DNA from 4 places in the Ruegeria sp. AF3 genome. Region 1 is predicted to be linked to each of the others. Evidence: riboswitches for the same ligand, from Rfam matches in the RefSeq annotation. Region 1 holds a riboswitch; each other region holds the start of a gene.
What was found. Region 1 has a riboswitch for cobalamin ahead of ACR3FC_RS18075 (DUF4198 domain-containing protein). Riboswitches for the same ligand answer to the same signal wherever they lie in the genome.

Region 1 (5,273 bases):
GATGACGATGGCAGCGACAAGGACAATCAGCGGGACCAGCGACGGGTTCACATGCAGAAAATGCTGAACCGTCCCGACAAATCCGCGTTGGTGATCGTCAAACTCGGCGACTTGCTCCGGGCTGCCTTTTGCGGCGGTTTCGAAATCGTCAGCTTGTCGTGAAGAATCGGACATAGAACTTCCCCCAAAGCGTCAGGTTTATGACGACTTTAGCAAGGTTTCAGGCGTGTGGGTGGTTTTGATAAGTGGAAGGCCGCGCAGCGGCCTTCCAAACATTCAGCTTAACCCCAGCAGAGGTCCATGCCTTCCTGAACCGAGATGGACTCGACGCCGTCGGCGGCCTTATCCGTCACAAGCGCCACACCGGTGTCAAAAAAGTCCTTACCGGGTGTGTTCTCGGGCTTCACGCCTTCGTCCGCCCATTTCTTGACGGCCTCAACGCCCAGCGATGCCATCAGCAGCGGGTATTGCTGTGATGTTGCACCGATGACGCCGTCCGCCACGTTCTGCACGCCGGGGCAGCCGCCATCGACGGAAACGATCAACACGTCATTTTCGCGCCCGATAGCCTTAAGCGCTTCATAAGCGCCCGCTGCCGCCGGTTCGTTGATGGTGTGCACCACGTTGATCGTCGGGTCTTTGGCCAGCAGGTTCTCCATGGCGCGACGACCGCCTTCTTCGTTGCCAGCGGTGACATCGCTACCAACAAGACGCGGGTCGTTTTCATCGCCAATCACGTTCGGATCGGCCAGATCAACACCGAACCCCTGCAGGAACCCTTGATTGCGAAGCACATCCACAGTGGGCTGGCTGACCGCAAGGTCCAACGTGGCGATTTTGGCGTCATTTGCCGCATCTCCCAGCGTGGCTTTTGCCCATTGTCCGATCAGAAGCCCCGCAAGGAAATTGTCCGTGGCAAAGGTCGCGTCGGCCGAGTCGATAGGCTCAAGTGGGGTGTCCAGCGCAATCACCAGCAGCCCGGCATCGCGGGCCTGCTGCACCGCTGGAACGATAGACGACGTATCCGACGCGGTCAGCAGGATACCCTTTGCGCCATCCAGAATGCAGGTTTCAATGGCCTGAACCTGAGTTTCGTGGTCTCCGTCGACTTTGCCGGCAAAGGCTTTCAGCTTCATGCCAAGCTCTTCGGCTTTGGCTGTGGCACCCTCTCTCATTTTAACAAAGAAAGGGTTGGTATCCGTCTTGGTGATCAGGCAAACGGTTTCACCTTCGGCCATTGCACTGCTTGCCATGGCCGTAACCGCCAGCGCCGTGGCGCCTGCAAGTTTCGCAAGTTTCATCGGTAGTCCTCCCAGTTTTCCCAATGCCCGTCCGGGCATACGTTTGATCGGGCGAAAACCGGCCCGATCGAACGTGAAAACCATCACAAGATTCGAATTTCGAGTCAATAAATAAATCACTCTTATTTATTATTGACAGAAAGGAAGGGTTTTTACATTGTCGTCATGAAGGGGATGGCCGTGTCTGCAATGAACTCTCTGGGCAATACTACTGGCGTACGCGAGCCAGACATGCGCGGCACCAACCAAAGTGGAATGCGGGCCCGAAATGAACGGCTTGTCCTGTCACTGGTCCGGCGCCATCAGGCCCTCGCAAAATCTGAAATCGCGCGCATGACCGGCCTGTCGGCGCAGACGGTCTCGGTCATCATGCGCCAGTTGGAGAACGATGGGTTGCTGTTGCGGGGCGAACCGATCCGGGGAAAAGTCGGGCAGCCATCGGTTCCCATGCGCCTGAACCCGGACGGCGCGTATTTCTTTGGGCTCAAAGTCGGGCGGCGTAGTACCGAACTGGTGCTGACGGATTTTCTTGGCAACGTCAGGCACCGCGAGCGGCGGACCTATGATTTTCCGACGCCCGAGGCGACATTGAGCTTTTCCACAGAAAGCCTCGACAAAGTGATGGCGTCAATGTCGCCCGAGGCGCGCAGCAGAATCGCGGGCCTTGGGATTGCCATGCCGTTCTACCTTTGGGACTGGGCACAAACATTGCAGGTTCCTCAGGAAAAAATGGATCCGTGGCGTGACGCGGACCTGAAAGGCGCGCTAGCCGCAAGCTATGACGTGCCGGTATTTTTGCAGAACGACGCAACCGCGGCCTGCGGTGCCGAGCTGGTGTTTGGCCCTGCAGAAGGCCCACGAGATTTCCTGTATTTCTATGTCGGCTTCTTCATCGGAGGCGGGGTGGTTCTGAACGGCTCCATCTTTTCAGGGCGGGGAAATGCCGGTGCGCTTGGTCCATTGCCTGTGCCGGACGACGCAGGCGGAGTGAAACCATTGATAGATGTCGCCAGTCTTTATGTGCTGGAGCGCGCAGTTGGTGGGAATGCCGAAACAGCCGGCTCAATCTGGGAAACGACACGGCATTGGGACGTACCGGAAACCCACCTTGAGAATTGGCTGAACCAGGCGGCGTACGGAATCGCCCATGCCATCGTCTCTTCTTGCAGCCTGATCGATTTCGAATGTGTCAAGATTGATGGCTGGATGCCTGCTGATATCAAGGCGCGGCTGGTGGAAAGGGTTGAGCTCAAACTATCCCATATGAACCTGACCGGGCTTGAACGGCCCTTGGTGCTGGCAGGGGCGGCGGGCCCGGATGCCCGGTCATTGGGGGCGGCCAGTTTGCCATTGTCGGAAAGATACCTGCTCGAAGGGTAGGTTCATCCCCGAAAAACCCCGACCTGTATCCAAAGCGGATCAACCGGAAAAAGGGCATTGCCCGCTGAACTTTTTGACAGCCAGCGCAATTGATCGTTGACGGATGCTGAAGAAGTCTGGCAAGCCGCTCGGCATGTCCGGTTCCGGGGCGTGCTCTGGAATCAATAGGGAATGCGGTGCGGGCTTTGGCCCAATTCCGCAACTGCACCCGCAACTGTAAGCGGCGAGCAGGGCTGAAGTGCCACTGGAGTTAATCCGGGAAGGCCAGCCCAACGCTTTGACCCGCAAGTCAGGATACCTGCCGGACATGTGCCTTTGACAAAGGCACTCCTAATCGGCGACGGGATGTGCGTCGGAGCAGGATGCTTGAAAAAGCAGCTCGGCTTGGACGTCCCCGCAGTCAAAACGCATCTCGTACCGGGGTTGGTACGATGGGACAAGGACGACTATTGATGACCAAGCTGCTTTCTGCAGCCGCTGTGGCGATGGCGCTTCCAGCGATGGCAAATGCGCATTTCCTGCTGGAATACACCTCTGACACCATGATCGACGCACCGGGGAATGTTCCGGTCAAGCTGATCTTCTGGCATCCGTTCTCGAACGGGCATGTCATGGATCTGGACAAGCCGCAGGAATTCTACGTGATCCACAACGGTCAGAAAACCGACCTGCTGGACACTCTGGAACCCGTGCGTTTCACCGGCGGCGAAAACGAAGGCGCGGCATTCAAGGGTTATGTTCCCGTCAAACGGTCGGGCGACTATGTGCTGGTGACAGTTCCCCAGCCCTATTATGAGGAATCCGAGGATATCTATATCCAGCAGATCGCCAAGGCATTCCTGAACCGCAACGAACTGCCGACCGACTGGATGAACCCGGTGGGCTTGCCGGTTGAGATCATCCCGCTCAACAAACCGACCAACATCATCGCGGGTTCGACCTTTACGGGTCGGGTTATGGCCGAAGGCCAACCGGTTGCGGGTGCCGAGATCGAGATCGAGTACATGGCCGCAGAACCGGACATGGAAAGCACGGCTGCTTCGGCCCCGACCGTCTCGCCGTTGCCGGGTGGTGCATTGGTCGCAACTTCGGATGATAACGGGTATTTCACGTTCGGCGTTCCGAAAGCCGGATATTGGGGTTTTGCAGCGCTCGGCGCCGGTCCCGTGACCGAACACAACGGCAAAGAACTCAGCCAGGACGCGGTCATCTGGATCCGCGCCTGGGATTTGGAGTAACCGTAGATGCATATCGTTGACGGAGCCTTGTCCAACCCGGTTGTGATCGGCGGTGCCGTCGCTGCGGCGGGTGGAATTGCCATGGGCCTCAGGTCGCTGGATCTTGATCGCATCCCCACTGCGGGGGTGCTGTCAGCCAGCTTTTTCGTGGCATCGCTGATCCATGTTCCTATTGGTCCGTCGTCGGTGCACCTGATCCTCAACGGTATGGCCGGGCTTTTGCTGGGGTGGGCCGCATTCCCGGCCCTGTTCGTCGGGCTTTTGCTGCAAGCCGTCTTCTTTGGCTTTGGCGGGTTGACGGTATTGGGGATCAACACCCTGAACATCGCGTTGCCCGCGGTTCTGGCCGGACTGATCTTTAGCCGCCTGATCGCCCGCGGCTCACCGCTGCAAGGTGCGATATGGGGCGGGGTCGGCGGTGCCTTTGCCATTGCCGCCACAACCGGCATGGTTGCGTTTTCACTGGCCTTGTCCGGGGATGCCTTCCTGCCTGCGGCTAAGATTGTTTTCTTTGCACATATTCCTGTCATGGCGATTGAGGCGATCCTGACCGGGTTCGCGGTTTTGCTGGCGCGCAAGGTCAAGCCCGAGCTGTTTGTCAAACGAGCGGTCGCATGAGGTATCTGGCAATCATTCTGGCGCTGTGCTGCGCACCCCTACCTGCCTTGGCGCATAAGGTCATAGCCGGAGTGTTTAAATCCGGTGACGCCATCGAAGGCGAAATCGGCTTTTCCAACGGCGACATGGCAAGCGATACCGAGGTCATCGTCAACGGCCCGGACGGAGCCGAGCTGGGCCGTATCGTAACAGATGTAGACGGGTTTTTTATCTACACGCCAAACGCGCCGGTGGCCCATACATTCTTTGCAAACCTTGGTGCCGGACATGTGGCCGAGGTCACCATGCCCGCTGCGGATGTCGCCCGGATCATGGGCGTTGAAGCGGAACCTGATACCCCGCCAACAAACGCACCTGCCCAGACAGCGGCGGTGCTCAGCACTGAACAACAACAGGTCATTGCCAGGGCCGTGCGGGATGAGCTGCGCCCGCTGCGTCGGGAAATCGCGGCTTACCGCGAACAAAATGATCTGCAAACTGTTCTGGGTGGGATCGGATATATTGTCGGTCTGTTTGGTCTGGGCTTTTACTTTGCGGCACGCCGCAAGCTGGCGGCCTGATGGCGCATGTTCTGGGACAACAGGAAAGCACGCTGGTCAAAGCGGGCGCGCAGCGGCGCGGCGCGATCAACCCGCTTGATCCTAGGATGCGGATCGTTATGGCGGTTGTCTTCGCGGTGGTGACAGTGGCGGTGTCCTCGCTGACAGCGCTGTGCGCGGCTCTGGCGGTGTCCCTT
Region 2 (5,273 bases), on a different contig from region 1:
GGCCATGTCGCCCAGTCCGCCAAGCCCGCCGAGTCCTTTCAGCATCAGTCGTCTCCTGTGTTTCTGTTTGGTTCTAAATACGGACCGCAGGCAGGCGGCACAAGAGGTCTCCCGCCTGTCCAGATCAGAGCGTCGCCGACCGATCAGTCATGCGCCTGCATTCCCACCCTCAGTTGTATCGTGGAGGGGCGTGAGTATGCCGGTTTCTTGAAACTTGGACCCACAAGCTTAGGGCTAATCCTCTTCGAAGGGGTCCCATTCATCTTCGACTTCGGGAAGGGCCTCGGTCTCAACCTTGGCGGCGCGCTGTTCAGGTGTTTCGATCCTTATGATCCTCGCCTTGGGGAAATGCGTCAGCACGGCCTGAACCAGCGGGTGCTCTTCGGCCTCGGCTTTCAGGGCCAGTTCGGCCCGGTCCCGCACTTCCCCGATGGTCGCGGCATCCCCGTCCGAGACAATGGAGACGGCCCACCGATTGCCAGTCCAGCGTTGCAGGGCAGAGCCCAATCGCGACGCCAGATCCGACGGTGCCTGAGGCGTCGGGGTGAATTCGATCCGGCCGGGCTGGTACGACACAAGGCGCACGCCGCTTTCTACCTCGACAAGCAGTTTCACATCGCGGTTTGTGCGGATCAGTTCCACCACATGTCCGAAGGTTGGATAGCGGGCCAGGGCCGTCTGGGCATCCTGCGCCAGCGCGGCAACCGGTGCACCACCCGCGCCGCGCGGGAGCGATGCATAGGCAGGCGGTGGGGTCGCGTTGGATTGCGTTGCCACCGGGGCCTGCCGGGACAGTGACATGCCCCCGCCCGGCCCGCCGGGGGGCGAAGGTGGGGCGTCTTGCAGCCGTTTGATCAGCTCTTCGGGGCTGGGCAAATCGGCGACATGCGTCAGTCGGATAACAGCCATTTCGGCGGCCATCATCGCGTTGGGCGCCGCAGAGACTTCCTCCAGCGCCTTCAGCAGCATCTGCCACATCCTGGTCAGAACCCGCATCGGCAAAGCCTCGGCCATGTGCTGGCCCCGTGTGCGTTCGTCGGGGGAAACCGTCGGGTCTTCGGCCGCGTCGGGTGTGATCTTTACGACGGACACCCAATGCGTGATTTCGGCCAGATCGCGCAGCACAGCCAGAGGGTCTGCGCCTTCCGCATATTGCCCGCTCAGTTCAGTAAGCGCTCCTGCCGCGTCACCGCGCAGGATCATGTCCATCAGGTCCAGAACACGACCTCGATCCGCTAGACCCAGCATCGCACGGACCTGATCTGCCGTCGTCTCACCGGCCCCGTGCGAGATTGCCTGATCGAGCAATGAGGTCGCGTCGCGGGCCGACCCTTCTGCAGCGCGGGTGATCAGCGCCAGTGCGTCGTCGGCAATCTGCGCGCCCTCGGCCCCGGCGATCTTGCGCAGCAGACCGATCATGTCTTCGGGCTCAATCCGGCGCAGGTCAAAGCGCTGACACCGCGACAGAACCGTGACCGGCACTTTGCGAATCTCGGTGGTCGCGAAGATGAATTTCACATGTGCGGGCGGTTCCTCGAGCGTCTTGAGCAGCGCGTTGAATGCGCTGGTCGAGAGCATGTGAACCTCGTCGATGATGTAGATCTTGTAGCGCGCGCTGGCGGCGCGATAGCGGACACTGTCGATGATCTCGCGGATATCGTTGACGCCGGTACGGCTGGCCGCATCCATTTCCATCACATCGACATGGCGACCTTCCATGATTGCGACGCAATGCTCGCACTGACCGCAAGGCTCTGTTGTCGGCCCTCCGGTTCCATCCGGTCCAATGCAGTTCATGCCCTTGGCGATGATCCGCGCCGTGGTGGTTTTTCCCGTTCCGCGAATGCCGGTCATGATAAAGGCCTGCGCAATCCGGTCGGCCTCAAAAGCGTTTTTTAGGGTGCGCACCATAGCATCTTGACCCACCAGGTCGGCAAAGGTTTCCGGGCGGTATTTGCGGGCGAGAACCTGATAGGCGGGGCTGGGCGTGTCTGTCATGTCTACTCGCTCGGATTCGGTGCTTCGGCACAGCGTAGTGGCGGCGGCAGTCCGCGTCCACTGTGGGGCGAGATGATTTTTTGTTTCAGAAACGGACTGGTTTCCAACTAAACTGGACCAGCGGATTTAATGACTCATTTTGTAAAGAGTACCTTGGGGGAGGACGCACTTCATGTCGCAGCTGGTCATTTTTGCTCTGCAGGTCGGAGGCGGAACGCTTGCCCTTACTTCAATGCCAGGGCGTGGCGGGGATTACGCCACCGATCTGGATACGATTGCGGCGTGGAAACCAGGCCTTGTGATTTCAATGACGACGGATGTCGAAATGCTTCAGGATGGCGCGCAGCACTTTGGCAGTGACATCCAAAGCCGGGCCAGCCGGTGGGTTCACCTGCCGATCGAAGATTTTGGAGCACCGACGCAAGCGGTTCGGAAGGCCTGGCCAGAGGTCAGCGCCACGGCCCGACACGCACTGTCGGGCGGTGGCCGGGTCCTTGTACACTGCCGTGGGGGGTGTGGCAGATCCGGGATGATTGTTCTGCGACTGATGGTTGAATGCGGTGAACGCGCCAGCGACGCACTGGACCGCTTGCGGGCCGTGCGCCCCTGCGCTGTCGAAACCGATGCGCAGCTGGCCTGGGCGTCCCGGATCACCCCGGCACAGGTGGAAGTGGGATCAAGCTGAAAGCTGCTGTGGCGCGTAGCCGGTTTTTTGGGGGCGGATCGTCGAAACCTCGATCATGGCGCAAGGCAGGTTCGCGATGGTGCCCGAGGGCAGCGTGCTGAATGTAGGTCCAAAGATCAAATCAGCATAGGCATCCAGATCCCGAGTTGCCGTGTCAGGGTGTGTTCCACAGAAAATGCGAACGCTGCCGGATCGCGCTCTGATCGTTGCCATGCACCCTTCTGCGCAATGTGACAGCGCGCTGCTGCCTTCAAATTCGAAATCCTCGCTGGTGGCCGAAACCGCCTGCGCCATGGCTTCCGAAATCGAGCGGGCCAGTCGCGCCAAAGCCGGGCAGGTTTTCCCTGTCCGCTGGCACACCGTTGCGCTGTATTCGTGTGATTTTGTCTTCCAGATCATCCTGCGCCCTCCGCGCGTGGTGGGCTGGAATATTGGGGCAGGTGGGACAGCATTTCGCCGTCAGGACCTGCCCGGACACCCCGCCCGAGTTTCGGTTTCAGTTCCGATGGCAGGTCTCCTGACTTGCGGGTCATTGCTCTGCCGACCTTCCCAGCCCATAGGCCAGTGGTATTTCGGCATTGCTTACCGCTTACAGTTGCGGGGGCAGTCGCGGACTTGGTTGATGTCTGTGTGACCAGACAAACCGCACCGTGTTCCCTTTTCATCCCGACCTCTTGTAGGGGCCGGAAACCATCACACAACCGCTAGCGTCTGATCGCGTTCCGAGTCAAGCCGATCTTTAGGCCGGACGTTTGGTCATGCTGGATGCGGATTATGTTCCGGCCTAGTGTCGTCGGCATTGAAGGCAGGCAAACCGATTGTTTCAGTGAAAGCCGGGGATCATGTTGGATACGGAACAGACGGTGTTGATCGAAGATTTCAGCTTTCCGTCAGGGTCCGTGACCTTGTCGGCGCGGTTGTACCGGCCTGTGGGTGAGCCGGAAACCGTTGTTGTGCTGAACAGTGCTACAGGTGTGCCGCGTGACTATTATCGCCATTTTGCGCGATGGCTGACTACCAAGCGGGGGATGGCTTGCCTGACCTATGACTATCGGGACTACGGGCTTTCGTTGGTCGGCCGCCTGAAAGACGCGCGTGCAACAATGGCGGATTGGGCGTTGATCGATATGCCTGCGGCACGGGCCGAGATGCGCAGGCGGTTTCCAAAGGCGCAGCACTGGACCATTGGTCATTCGGTCGGTGCGATGCTGGGGCCGGTGCAGCCGGATATCAATCAGATCGACCGTATGATCTGTGTGTGTTCGGGGCTGGTGACTTTGAAAGATCACCCATGGCCCTATCGGGGGTTGGCGGGGCTGTTCTGGTATGGCCATGCACCGCTGATGGTGCGGGTGCTTGGCTATCTGCCTGGCAAAGCAATCGGGTTTGGCTCGGACCTGCCAGCCTCGGTATACTGGCAATGGCGCAAATGGTGCACAGCTCCTCTTAGCTACGTTCCCGAGATCGGGCAGAATTTGCCTGATGCGCATTGGGGCAGTTCTGGAACACCTGTGGATCTGTTCACGTTCGAAGACGACCAGATGGTTCCGCCCGAGGCGGTTTGGCGCCTTGCCGATCTGTATGGCCCCGGGGCCAGACGCTACCTTCTGAAGCCTGCCGAATTTGGGCTGCCGGAGATTGGTCACATAGGCGCATTTGCCCGGCGCAATGCAGCGGTCTGGCCGCGCCTGATCGCCTGATCAGACGCGACGCAGGTTTTCCATAACACCTTGCAGCTATGGCCGTTTGCGAAGCTTCTTGTCCTGCATGACACCGCGGACCATCTTGCCGAACGCCTTGTCCCGCGCCCGCGATTGCGCAACGGTTTCCGAGTTTCGTTGATCTTCGCGCCGCAGCTTGCGCCAACGGTCCAGCCGCGCCGGATCAAGAACGCCTTTGCCGATTGCGTTCTGCACGGCACAGCCGGGCTCGGTCTCGTGCTGACAATCCGAAAAGCGGCAGCTTTGGCCAAGCTCTGTGATGTCCGAGAACACGTTGTCGATTCCGTTCTGAGCGTCCAGCAAACGCAATGCGCGCATTCCCGGCGTGTCGATCAGCCAGCCACCGTTACCCATCCGGTGCAACGCGCGCACCGTTGTCGTGTGCCTGCCCCGTGCGTCGTCTTCGCGAATTCCAGAGGTGGCGAGGTTTTGATCCGTCATGGCGTTGCTGAGCGTCGTTTTACCCACGCCCGACGACCCGACCAGCGCGCCGGTCTGGCCTTTGGGGCACCATGCCAGAACCTTTTCGATATCTGCCGGGTCCAGCGCATTGATCGCCAGTACCGACAAAAAAGGGTCCAGAGATTGCACTTGTCCCGAGAAACTGCCGGGGTCATCCGACTGGTCAGCTTTCGTCAGGACAACGACAGGATAACATCCGGCCTGATGTGCCAGCGCCAGATAACGTTCCAGCCGGGGCAGGTTGAAATCGGCGTTGCACGAGCTGACGATGAACAACACATCGACATTGGCTGCTATCAGTTGTGTTGCGGCACCTGTACCGGCAGCCCTGCGTTGCAGCAGGCTGCGCCGGTCCAGAATGTGACGCACGCGGTTTTCGGCGTCGGCAAGGACCCAATCCCCAACGG
Region 3 (5,273 bases), on a different contig from region 1:
GGCTCCACGACAAAGGATACGTCTGACAGCAAAGTCTTGCCGCGAACGGAATATGTCAGGTTTTGCGCCTCGATCTTCATCGGGCGCTCCTCTGGCCGCGCACCAAAATTACGGCAAAGGCAGGCGCACCGATCAGAGCGGTGACCACCCCAATCGGCAGAACCTGACCCGGGATGATGATGCGCGACACGATATCTGCGCCGATCAGGAAGACCGCTCCGATCAAGGCGGAGGTTGGGATAAGCCTGCGATGCCCCGGTCCCACAAGGAACCGGGCAGCATGAGGGATGACCAGCCCGACAAAGCCAATGGATCCGACGATAGAAACCATGACAGCTGTCGTGAGCGCGGTCGCAAAGATCAGGGTTGCCTGCACCCGACGTACCGATATGCCCAGCGAGGCCGCTGAATCAGTGCCGAAAATAAATGCGTCCAAAGCTCTGGCGTGAAAGCGGCAAATAAGCCAGCCGGCAAGGGCCACCGGAATGGCCAGATATACATCCGGCCAGCGCACGCCGCTGAGGTTTCCCATCAGCCAGAACATGATCCCGCGCGCCTGATCGGCATTGGCGGATTTGGCGATGATGAAGGCCGTTAGCGCATTGAACAACTGAGACCCGGCAATTCCCGCCAAAACGATTTTCGCCGTCGCAGCCCGCCCGCCGCCTGCGCCGGAGGCTCGGGCCAGCAACGCGACAAAACCGAAAGCCAAAAGCGCGCCATTGAACGCGCCAAAAGACAGCGACAAAGCTCCCCCGCCCAAACCAGCGATGGTAACAGCCACGGCACCCGTCGAGGCCCCGGCAGAAATGCCCAAAATATAAGGGTCAGCCAACGGGTTTCGCAGCAATGCCTGCAACACGACCCCTGCGACAGCCAGACCGGCACCGCAGGACGCAGCGACCAGAGCGCGAGGAATCCGGTAGCTCCAGATAATACCCTGATCAATTGGGTCGACGGGCAGGTCCGCTCCGGCCAGCTTGTTGACCAGAACGGAGAGAACCAAATCGGGCGACAACGAGGTTTCCCCGATCATCGCGCCCGCAAGGACCGCCGCAATCAACAGTGGCACAGTTAGGCACGCGGCCTTGAAACCCTGCCGAAAGATTGCGGCGACCTCGTTCACAAGTTGTTTCCGATGGTATCCAGCTTCTCGGCCAGATCCTCCAGTGCCGGGATTGCGCGGATGGTGGCGTCCATGGCCTGCGCATCCATAACGACAATCCGGTCATTCTTGACCGCATCCATCTGGCTGGTCACCGGATCAGCGCGCAGGAACTCCAGCTTTTTCAGGTAGTCGTCCGCAGCAAAGCGACGGCGGTCCATCTTGGCAATCACGATCACCGTCGGATTGGCCTTGGCAATGGTTTCCCAGCCCACTGTTGGCCATTCTTCATCCGTCTCGACGACGTTGCGGATGCCCAATGTGCTCATCATGTATCCCGGTGCGCCCTTCTGCCCGGCCACAAACGGATCGCTTTCCATTTCAGGAGAGGAAAACCAGAATACGGCGGACACATCGTCCAGCTTCACGGCTTGCGCCTTGGCGACGGCTGCGGCTTCACGGGCCTTGTACTCGGCAACCAGGTCCGTGCCGCGTTCGGACACATCAAAGGCTGCCGCCAGTTCTTCGATACCCTGATACAGCGTATCGGTCGAGAACGCTTGCAGGCGGGTGCCATCGCCGCCGACCGTATTGTCTTTGCCGACGCAATCCGCAGGCATCACGTAAGTTGGAATACCCAGTTCGTGAAATTGCTCACGCGTGGCGACGATGCCCTCGGGTCCGACATGCCATTCATATTGCGCTGCGACCAGTCCCGGCCGCTTGGCAACAACGCTTTCAAAGCTGGGATCATTGTCTGCCAGACGCTCTACCTTGGCATTCACCTCGGCATATTCAGGCAGCACCTCGTTGAACCAGACCGAGGTTCCAAGAACCTGCTCACTCAGACCCAGCGCATAAAGCACCTCGGTCGCGGCTTGGCCGACCGTGACTGACGACGTCACTGGCGCGTCAAACGTGACCGAGTGACCGCAGTTTTCGATGGTTAAGGGAAAGTTTCCTTCGGCGGCAGCGCTGGTAGCCAGCAAGGAAAGGCCAATCAGGCCAGTGCGTAGAAACATGACAATCGATCTCCATGTGTCAATGACCAGAGAACGGGTGAATGGGCATTTACCGAAGCAACAGACGCTTTTCTGCCTGCTGTGAGCGCAGAGTGGAACATAGCCCGCCCGGCGCGTTTCTTCGGCAACCTCCCCGGACAACCCCGCCCGGTGTGTTTCGGTTTCATACCGGCAGGTCTCCTGACTGACGGGTCTTTGTCTGTCCTGTCTTCCCAGACCGAAATGGCCCAGTGACGGAATGGACAGCGCTCGCCGCCTACAGTTGCGGGGGCAGTTCCGGTTGGCACCAAAAGGCACCTCGGATTCCCTCTTAGCCACATCGGGACCGGTAAAACGCGGGTACCTTAACACTTACTCTGCGGCAAGAAAAAACTCGGGGGTCTTTCCCATTTTCTCCCAAGGGCATGAACCTGCGCGTCTCAACATGGTGCTGACGTCAGACAAGCCGCTGAGAAGGCGCTACAATCCGCCCCGAGGACGTCGGTGTGTGATATATAGGAAAATCATGGCTGGGGTGGTAGGATTCGAACCTACGATACACGGTACCAAAAACCGCTGCCTTACCACTTGGCTACACCCCAACGGTGAGCGGCTATCTACGATTGTTGATGGCAGGGTTCAAGAGCGTTTTGCAAAAAAAGCGAGCGCCGTAAATTTTTTTTGAAGGCCCCTCATTTGGTATCGATCAACACCGCTCCGGTACGGTTGCCTTCTTGTACCAGCGCATGGGCCGCAGCGCATTCTTCCAACGTAAAGACCTTGTGAACGGGGCAGATCAGTGCGCCATCAGTCAGTGCCTTGTGTAATGTCTTTATTGCGGTGGCGCGCAAGTCCGCGGGCAGCAGGTAGATCAGAACCGCTTCGAGCGTCACGGCCTTGAACATCATGGGTCCAAAGGGAAAGACAGGTGTCATATTCCGGGCAGATCCATATGCGTTGATACGGCCGTTTTCGGCGATGACGGCAATGTTGGTGGCAAGGTTCTGTCCAAATTCGACATCGACGATTCGACCGATTGCATGCCCATCATTTGCATCGAGGATCTGATCCGAAAGGTGTTCACCGGTGTAGTCGAGCACGACATCCGCACCAGCTGCCTTGACCCGGTCAAAGTTGCGGGCGCTGGCCGTTGCGATCACTTTGGCTCCGGCCCATTTGGCAAGCTGCACAGCCAGATACCCGACGGTGCCCGCCCCGCCATGGATCAATATGGTTTGCCCGCCCGGTGCGCCGCCCGAGAACACCGCATGGCTTGCGGTTAGGCCCGGAATTCCAAGAATTGCCCCGGTTTCAAGTGACACTGTCTCGGGCAGTTCGACAGCCTGAGATTCGGGCAGGGTGATGTGGCTGGCAGCTGTACCAAATGCGCGCTGCCATTGCCCGTTCCAAATCCACACGCGCCGGCCAATCCGCGCCGCGGGTACTCCATCGCCAACCGCTGTGATGACTCCAGCCCCGTCGCTGTGCGGAACGATCAGCGGAAACGGGGGTTCCGTGACACCCGGCCGGGTTCCCGCACGGGCCTTGATATCCGAGGGGTTTACGCCGGAATAGGACAACTCGACCGTGACTTCACCTGGTTCAGGCTGGATCAGGGGAATATCCTGTATACGCAAGACATCGACAGCGTCTCCGAAGGCTGAATAAGTGACTGCGCGCATAGCGTCCTCCATTTAGGTCGAGTTAAGCGGCGATTGGGCCGGTAACTCAAACACCTTGTCGCGCTTTTTCAGGGCGATGCGCAACCGCGGATACCGGAATTCGTCTTTCGCCTATTCCCGAATTTCGGAAGGATCGACGCCCCAAAGGTTCGATTTCAATGTCCAGCCACGGTATCCGCCAGCGGTGATCCGGCACCAGTCCTGCGAACAGGTTCCAAGGCGCGCCACTACTCCGGTCTCGAAATGAGCGTTCACGGGCGAGGCTAGATCGGGGCGGGCATAAACAGGCAGCATCTCGGATTCGATCAGCACCGTTCGAACGCCAGACAACAAGGCATAGTGAACCCAGCCACCCGCGCCGTCGCGGTCCTGAACCTTGCGCCAGTTTCCGTATTCGGCGGTGACCTGCAGCGGCATGCCGCGCCGTTTGAATACCCAGTCGATTCGGTGGGTTAGGGATGGTCCGCGTCGCACGTTGCCTTCGGCTGCCTTCATCGAAACATAGCGGGGCAGGGGTAGGTTGGTGACCGAACCGCGTTTTACCTCGGCATGTGCGGCACAGACACCGAACATGACCAGAAATACGGAAACTGCCGCCAGAGATCGGCGTTTTACAGGTAGAATGCCACTCACTGACTGCCCGCTCTTATGCCTGTTGATCCGGTTTTGAAAAAAGGTCGACTCAATGCCATTGGGGTTCTTGTGCCCCGCCTTATCCTGCGCCACGATGCCATGGCGCGCGTCCGTTTGCAAAGCAGTGGGAGAGCCGAGGTGCCAAGAGAACGTTTAAGTGTTGTTGTTACGCGACGGTTGCCTGAGGCAGTAGAAACCCGGTTAAGCGAATTGTTTAACGTGCGCCTGCGCGACGACGACACCCCAATGACGCGTGAGGAATTAGTAGCAGCGGTGCAGGATGCCGATGTGCTGGTGCCCACGGTGACCGATACCATTGATGGCGGGCTATTGGGTCAGGCGGGTGAAAAGTTGCGGCTGATCGCCAATTACGGGGCTGGTGTCGACAATATCGATGTGGCGACGGCGCGGCAGCGCGGCATATTGGTGTCCAACACGCCCGGTGTGCTGACCGACGACACGGCAGATATGACCATGGCCCTGATTCTCGCTGTCACACGGCGCATTCCCGAAGGGTTGAGCGTCATGCAGCAAGGCGACTGGACCGGGTGGGCACCCACCGCGTTTCTGGGTGGTCGCATTGGCGGGCGGCGACTGGGAATTCTGGGTATGGGCCGGATCGGACAGGCCGTGGCCCGCCGCGCCAAGGCGTTTGGTATGCAGATCCATTATCACAACCGCCGCCGATTGCGCCCAGAGATTGAGCAAGAACTGGAGGCGACCTATTGGGAAAGTCTGGATCAGATGGTGGCGCGTATGGATGTGATATCGATCAACTGTCCATCGACGCCGTCGACCTTCCACCTGATGAACGCGCGCCGCCTGAAGCTAATGAAACCCTCGGCAGTGATC
Region 4 (5,273 bases), on a different contig from region 1:
CCCTGCGCAATCACTGAACTTTTGCTGTTCTTGTTGATTACGTTTGCGTGCGTAGCTTGCTTGCCAATGTGCGCAAAGCCCCTTTAGCGTGGCATCCAACCTAGCCTGAGCTTGCTCATTGTTGAGTTGTAGATACGGCTCGAAAGCCCAAGACTGCGCGGCTCCTTGATCGGGTAGGTTAGCCTCTTCTATAGCTTGCCTAATGTGCCTCAGAAACTCTTGGCTCCGGTCTTGGTTCATTACGAAAATCCGACATATTTTTGCGCGCACCTATCTATCTTCTTTGTCGAACCCACTTCCCCCATACCCCTCACTTCTGTCTGTGTTGTTTGCTTGGCTCCTTAGCCGGGCTTCTGGGAAGTATCTAGTCCATCAGACTTCGACACTAGAGGTTAGCACCCTTTGCCATCGCTTTTTGGGCGTTGACATTACCCGAACCAATCTCCAGCTTGTGTGACACAAAGTGAGACACACAAGCCAACCTCGCTCCCGATAACTATGGGTATTCAATGGCTTAGCAAAATGGTAGCGGGTCCGGTACTCGCCTCCAATCACATCAAAATCGCTGACTTAACCCCGCAGTACACGCGTGCGACGCTCGGTATTTCAAGACGTTCAAGGCCCGCGATTCTGTCGAATTGCGGGCCAGATATGGCGTGTTTTTCGGAACTCCTGCCTACCCCTGCTCGTTCAAGGGGCCCGATTTTGTCTGGTATGTGCTTTACGTTCAGGCGCGCCCTTGTGGCACAACCTCGTATCCCGGCTCCTCCGGCTCATCATCCGTCATTTCGGCAGGGAAGCCCGGGGCGGTGATATCCAGGCCGGTTGCCTCTTCCAGCCGCTTGATAATATTTGGTGAAAGCTCGCGTTCGCCATAGCGTGCGATACCATCGTTAAAGATATTGATCATCACCGGGTTTATTTCCAGCGGCACCCCGGCGCGGTCGGCGACCTCCTGAAACAGACCGATATCCTTCTTCACCAGATCCATGGTGAAGGAAATATCGCGCGACCCGTTCAAGATGACCTGACTTTCGGTTTCGTGCACGAAGGACGTGCCGGACGAGATTTTGATCGCCTCATAGGTCGTGTTCAGATCCATCCCCGCAGCCTTTGCCGTAACCAGTGCTTCGGCGCAGGTGATCAGGTTGGCGGTGGCAAGATAATTGGTCATCACTTTCAGCACCGAGGCCGAGCCCAGTTCGCCGGTGTGCAAAACCCGACGACCCATTGTCGTCAGGAACGGCAGAATTCGTTCAAACGTTTCCCGGTTACAGCCCGCAAAGATCGAGATATTGCCCGTCGCGGCACGGTGGCACCCGCCAGAAACCGGGCAATCGACGGCCGCACCGCCGCGCGATATGACTTCGGCACCTAGGCGTTTGACTTCGGCCTCGTCCGTGGTCGACATCTCCATCCAGATCTTGCCGGGGCCCACTTCGGGCAACATCTCCTGCATGACTGCGTCCGATGCTGCCGGAGACGGCAGACAGGTGATCACCGCATCGCAATCGCGCATCAACTGGGCGGGCCCCTCAGCCGCCTTTGCACCTTTGGCGACAAACTCGGCCACCAGATCCGCGTTCAGGTCATGCACAGTCAGATCAATGCCGTTGCGCAAAAGGGATCCCGAAAGCTTGCCGCCTACGTTACCCAGACCGATAAATCCCACTTTCATATGACGCATCTCCAAGTTCGTCGTTTTCCCGTCATGCGACCACATACCGAACACATTCTTCATGCCGCCGAACGACGCCTACAGGTCGCTTTTTTCTCCTTGGCTTATTTGTTGCGCGCGAACCGCTTGACAAGCGGGTCAGCGGTGCCGCATGTCCCTTTCGTTGGTGTCGGCGACAGCCGATGAAAAGGGAATGCGTCAACGGTTCATCCGCCAAGCGCAGCCGCCCCCGCGACCGTGACCGGAGAGGATGCCCAATGCCACTGGCCTGTGCCGGGAAGGCGGGACATCCGACAGAGCGACCGCTCTGGCATCCGCAAGCCGGGAGACCTGCCAACACCCGAAGTTGAAACCGGGCGGGGTGTTCCGGTGTCGGGTCCATGTGCAGACGTGGTGCCCGCATGAAACCCCGTCCCCCGCGAAGAGGATTTGGGGGGATGAGAGACATGACCGAGAACGCACCGGTAGAGCTACTGGTCTGCACGACTTGCCGCCGGGGTCTGCCCGTCGAGGATGACGCTGAGCGACCCGGCACATTGTTGCACAAGGCCCTGGAACAGGCTGTCCTGCCGGATGGTATCACTCTGAAACCGGTCGAATGCCTTTCGAACTGCGATCAGGGCTGTTCCATCGTTCTTCGGGGCGGGCCGGATCGCTGGACCTTTGTTTACGAGAATCTGAACGAAATCGATCACGTCGATGTCATCATCGATGGCGCGACTAAGTATCTGGCCACAGGCGATGGTCTGGTGAAATGGCGCGACCGTCCTGAACATTTCCGCAAAAATTGCGCCTCGCGCATTCCCCCGATTGGAGCCTGAGATCATGTCGAACCTTGAAAAACTCCCCGTCACTGTGATCACCGGCTTTCTGGGCTCGGGCAAAACCACGCTGGTGCGCCATCTGATGCAGAACCCGCAGGGCAAGCGCCTTGCGATTGTTGTTAACGAGTTTGGCGATGTGGGTGTTGATGGCGACATCCTGAAGTCCTGCGCGATTCCGGAATGCCCTGCGGAAAACATCATGGAACTGGCAAACGGCTGCATCTGCTGCACCGTGGCCGATGATTTCATCCCGACCATCGAGGCGCTGATGGCGCTGGAACCGCGCCCGGATCACATTTTGATCGAAACATCCGGCCTTGCACTGCCCAAACCGCTGCTGAAAGCGTTTGATTGGCCTGATATCCGTTCGAAGATCACCGTTGATGGCGTTATTGCGCTGGCCGATGCCGAGGCCGTGGCCGCCGGTCGCTTTGCTCCGAACGTTGAAGCGGTGGATGCCCAACGGCTGGCTGATGACTCGATCAACCACGAAACACCCTTGTCCGAGGTGTTCGAGGATCAGATCTCGTGCGCGGATATCATCCTGCTGACCAAGCCCGATCTGGCAGGTCCCGAAGGTGTCGCGAAAGCTAAACAGATCATCGCCGCTGAGGCGCCGCGCCCGCTTCCCGTCGTCGAGGTTGCCGAGGGTGTCGTCGACGTTCGTGTCGTGCTTGGCCTTGAGGCTGCCGCCGAAGATGACATGGACGCGCGCCCGTCACATCACGATGGCCATCACGATCATGAGCATGACGATTTCGAAAGCATCATCGTCGAGTTGCCGGAACAGACCGACCCGGCGGAACTGGTTGCCAGGATTGAACGTCTGGCAACTGAGCTGAATATCCTGCGCGTCAAAGGCTATGCCGCCGTCACTGGCAAACCGATGCGCCTGCTGGTTCAGGCTGTCGGCGTACGGGTTCGTCACCAATACGACCGCCCGTGGGAGCCCGGTGAAGAGCGCCGCTCGCGCCTGGTCGTCATTGCCGAACATGACGACATCAAAGAGGCTGAGATCCGTGATATCCTAGTGGGTGTGACCGAGGTTGCCGAGTAAGTCATGCACGTCGTCTTTCGCGAAAGCCACGGGCTCGAGGAAACCGAGACCCCAACCGATCTGGGCCAAAGCCCGGCTGATCTGGTTGTACTGTCCTTTTCCGACAGTGACCTGGGCGCTTTCGCGGCGGGCTGGCATCGCGGCGGCGGACCTGAGGGGCGGATGCCAACCTTGCGACTGGCCAATCTTGCAGCATTGAAACACCCACTGTCCGTCGACACCTATGTTGAACAGACACTTGAAGGCGCAAAGGGCATCCTGATCCGTCTGATCGGTGGCGTGCCCTATTGGTCTTACGGGTTGCAACGGGTTCTGGCACTGGCACAGGCCAAAGGCATCGCGCTGGCCGTTTTACCGGCGGATGGGCGCGAAGACACTCGGTTGGATGAGTATTCGACCCTGCCCCTCTCGACCCTGCGGCGGCTGGCACATCTGTGTGATACCGGCGGAGAAGTCGCCGCGCAGGCCGCATTGGCCCAGATGGCGTTAGCAGCAGGGCTTTATGCCGGCCCGGTGATGGGCGCGAAAACCGTGCCCGAATGCGGTGCGTGGTGCCCGGAACAGGGTGTCATCCCGGTGGATTGCGCGTTCGAGAACGATGCTAAACGCATTCTCGTAACCTTCTACCGCGCTTATCTGACATCAGCAGACACAGCCCCGGTCGCGGCCCTGATCCGCAGCCTGCGCGCCCGCGGGCTCCAGGCGGTGGGTTTGTTCGCCCCGTCGCTCAAGGCCCCGGCCGCTGCCAACTGGCTCAGGGAACAGGTCGTTGCCCTCAGACCATCGGCCATCATCAACGCCACTTCATTCTCGGGTAAGGGCGCGTCTGGCACGTCGCCTCTGGACGCGGCGAATGTGCCGGTGTTTCAGGTCGCCCTCGCCACCTCGCGACGCAAGGCTTGGGCCGAGGCCGAACGCGGCCTGTCGCCTGCCGACCTCGCCATGCACGTGGTATTACCCGAAGTGGACGGGCGAATATCAGCAGGCATTGCCTCCTTCAAAGAGCCGGGCAAGCGCGATCCGCATCTGGAATACTCGCGTTTTGCGCATCGGGCCGAGCCGGACCGGATCGAGGCGATCATCGACCGGGTATCTGGCTGGCTTGCTCTGAGTGATAAACCCAAGGCAGACCAGATCCCCGCGTTGGTACTGTCCACATATCCCGGCAAAGACTGGCAGATGGCCCATGCGGTCGGTCTCGACGCGTTGGCCTCAGCCGAAGCGATGCTGTCTGATCTTCACGGTGAAGGCTACGACATCACGGCTGCCGAACCGATTGCCGACACACTCTTGGACGCCCGGGTATCGTGGCCGCTTGAGGATTATCTGAGTGCACTCGCTGAATTGCCCGAGACCCTGCGCACCGATCTGCACACCGTATGGGGCGATCCCGAGCAAGACCCAATTTTCGCTCATGACGCGTTTCACTTCACGGCTTTGCGACGCGGCAAGGCACTGGTCGCACTGCAACCAGAACGCGGAACACCCGAGCTGCGCGATGACGACTATCACGACCTTTCGCGCACCCCGCGCCATAGCTATGTCGCCTTCTATCTATGGCTGCGCAAAGGTCTTGGAGCGGATGCGCTGATCCATATCGGTGCGCATGGAACGCTGGAATGGCTGCCCGGCAAATCAGTTGCCCTATCGGCAAACTGCTGGCCCGAGGCGCTGATCCGAGACCTGCCGGTGATCTACCCGTTCATCGTCAACG

Region 2: it holds a riboswitch for cobalamin, as region 1 does, so the genes downstream of both, ACR3FC_RS07335 (hypothetical protein) here and ACR3FC_RS18075 (DUF4198 domain-containing protein) in region 1, are expected to answer to the same signal.
Region 3: it holds a riboswitch for cobalamin, as region 1 does, so the genes downstream of both, ACR3FC_RS13640 (ABC transporter substrate-binding protein) here and ACR3FC_RS18075 (DUF4198 domain-containing protein) in region 1, are expected to answer to the same signal.
Region 4: it holds a riboswitch for cobalamin, as region 1 does, so the genes downstream of both, ACR3FC_RS03895 (DUF1636 family protein) here and ACR3FC_RS18075 (DUF4198 domain-containing protein) in region 1, are expected to answer to the same signal.

The regions. Positions count from the first base shown of each region.
Region 1 covers NZ_JBQFJM010000002.1:319,526-324,798, reverse strand. The annotation lists gene ACR3FC_RS18090 (ABC transporter permease) at 1-174, opposite strand, end outside; gene ACR3FC_RS18085 (substrate-binding domain-containing protein) at 282-1,301, opposite strand; gene ACR3FC_RS18080 (ROK family transcriptional regulator) at 1,491-2,681, shown strand; cobalamin riboswitch at 2,803-3,001, shown strand; gene ACR3FC_RS18075 (DUF4198 domain-containing protein) at 3,134-3,919, shown strand; gene cbiM (cobalt transporter CbiM) at 3,926-4,537, shown strand; gene ACR3FC_RS18065 (cobalt ABC transporter permease) at 4,534-5,097, shown strand; gene cbiQ (cobalt ECF transporter T component CbiQ) at 5,097-5,273, shown strand, end outside.
Region 2 covers NZ_JBQFJM010000001.1:1,449,921-1,455,193, reverse strand. The annotation lists gene ACR3FC_RS07350 (YbaB/EbfC family nucleoid-associated protein) at 1-45, opposite strand, end outside; gene ACR3FC_RS07345 (DNA polymerase III subunit gamma/tau) at 235-1,998, opposite strand; gene ACR3FC_RS07340 (protein-tyrosine phosphatase family protein) at 2,171-2,683, shown strand; gene ACR3FC_RS07335 (hypothetical protein) at 2,675-3,082, opposite strand; cobalamin riboswitch at 3,174-3,392, opposite strand; gene ACR3FC_RS07330 (alpha/beta hydrolase family protein) at 3,526-4,383, shown strand; gene rsgA (ribosome small subunit-dependent GTPase A) at 4,420-5,273, opposite strand, start outside.
Region 3 covers NZ_JBQFJM010000001.1:2,705,809-2,711,081, forward strand. The annotation lists partial or broken gene ACR3FC_RS13630 (ABC transporter ATP-binding protein) at 1-80, opposite strand, end outside; gene ACR3FC_RS13635 (FecCD family ABC transporter permease) at 77-1,126, opposite strand; gene ACR3FC_RS13640 (ABC transporter substrate-binding protein) at 1,123-2,127, opposite strand; cobalamin riboswitch at 2,281-2,472, opposite strand; tRNA gene ACR3FC_RS13645 (tRNA-Gln) at 2,634-2,708, opposite strand; gene ACR3FC_RS13650 (NADPH:quinone reductase) at 2,799-3,788, opposite strand; gene ACR3FC_RS13655 (SH3 domain-containing protein) at 3,900-4,361, opposite strand; gene ACR3FC_RS13660 (2-hydroxyacid dehydrogenase) at 4,560-5,273, shown strand, end outside.
Region 4 covers NZ_JBQFJM010000001.1:782,373-787,645, forward strand. The annotation lists gene ACR3FC_RS03890 (NAD(P)-dependent oxidoreductase) at 728-1,723, opposite strand; cobalamin riboswitch at 1,826-2,030, shown strand; gene ACR3FC_RS03895 (DUF1636 family protein) at 2,125-2,499, shown strand; gene cobW (cobalamin biosynthesis protein CobW) at 2,504-3,559, shown strand; gene cobN (cobaltochelatase subunit CobN) at 3,563-5,273, shown strand, end outside.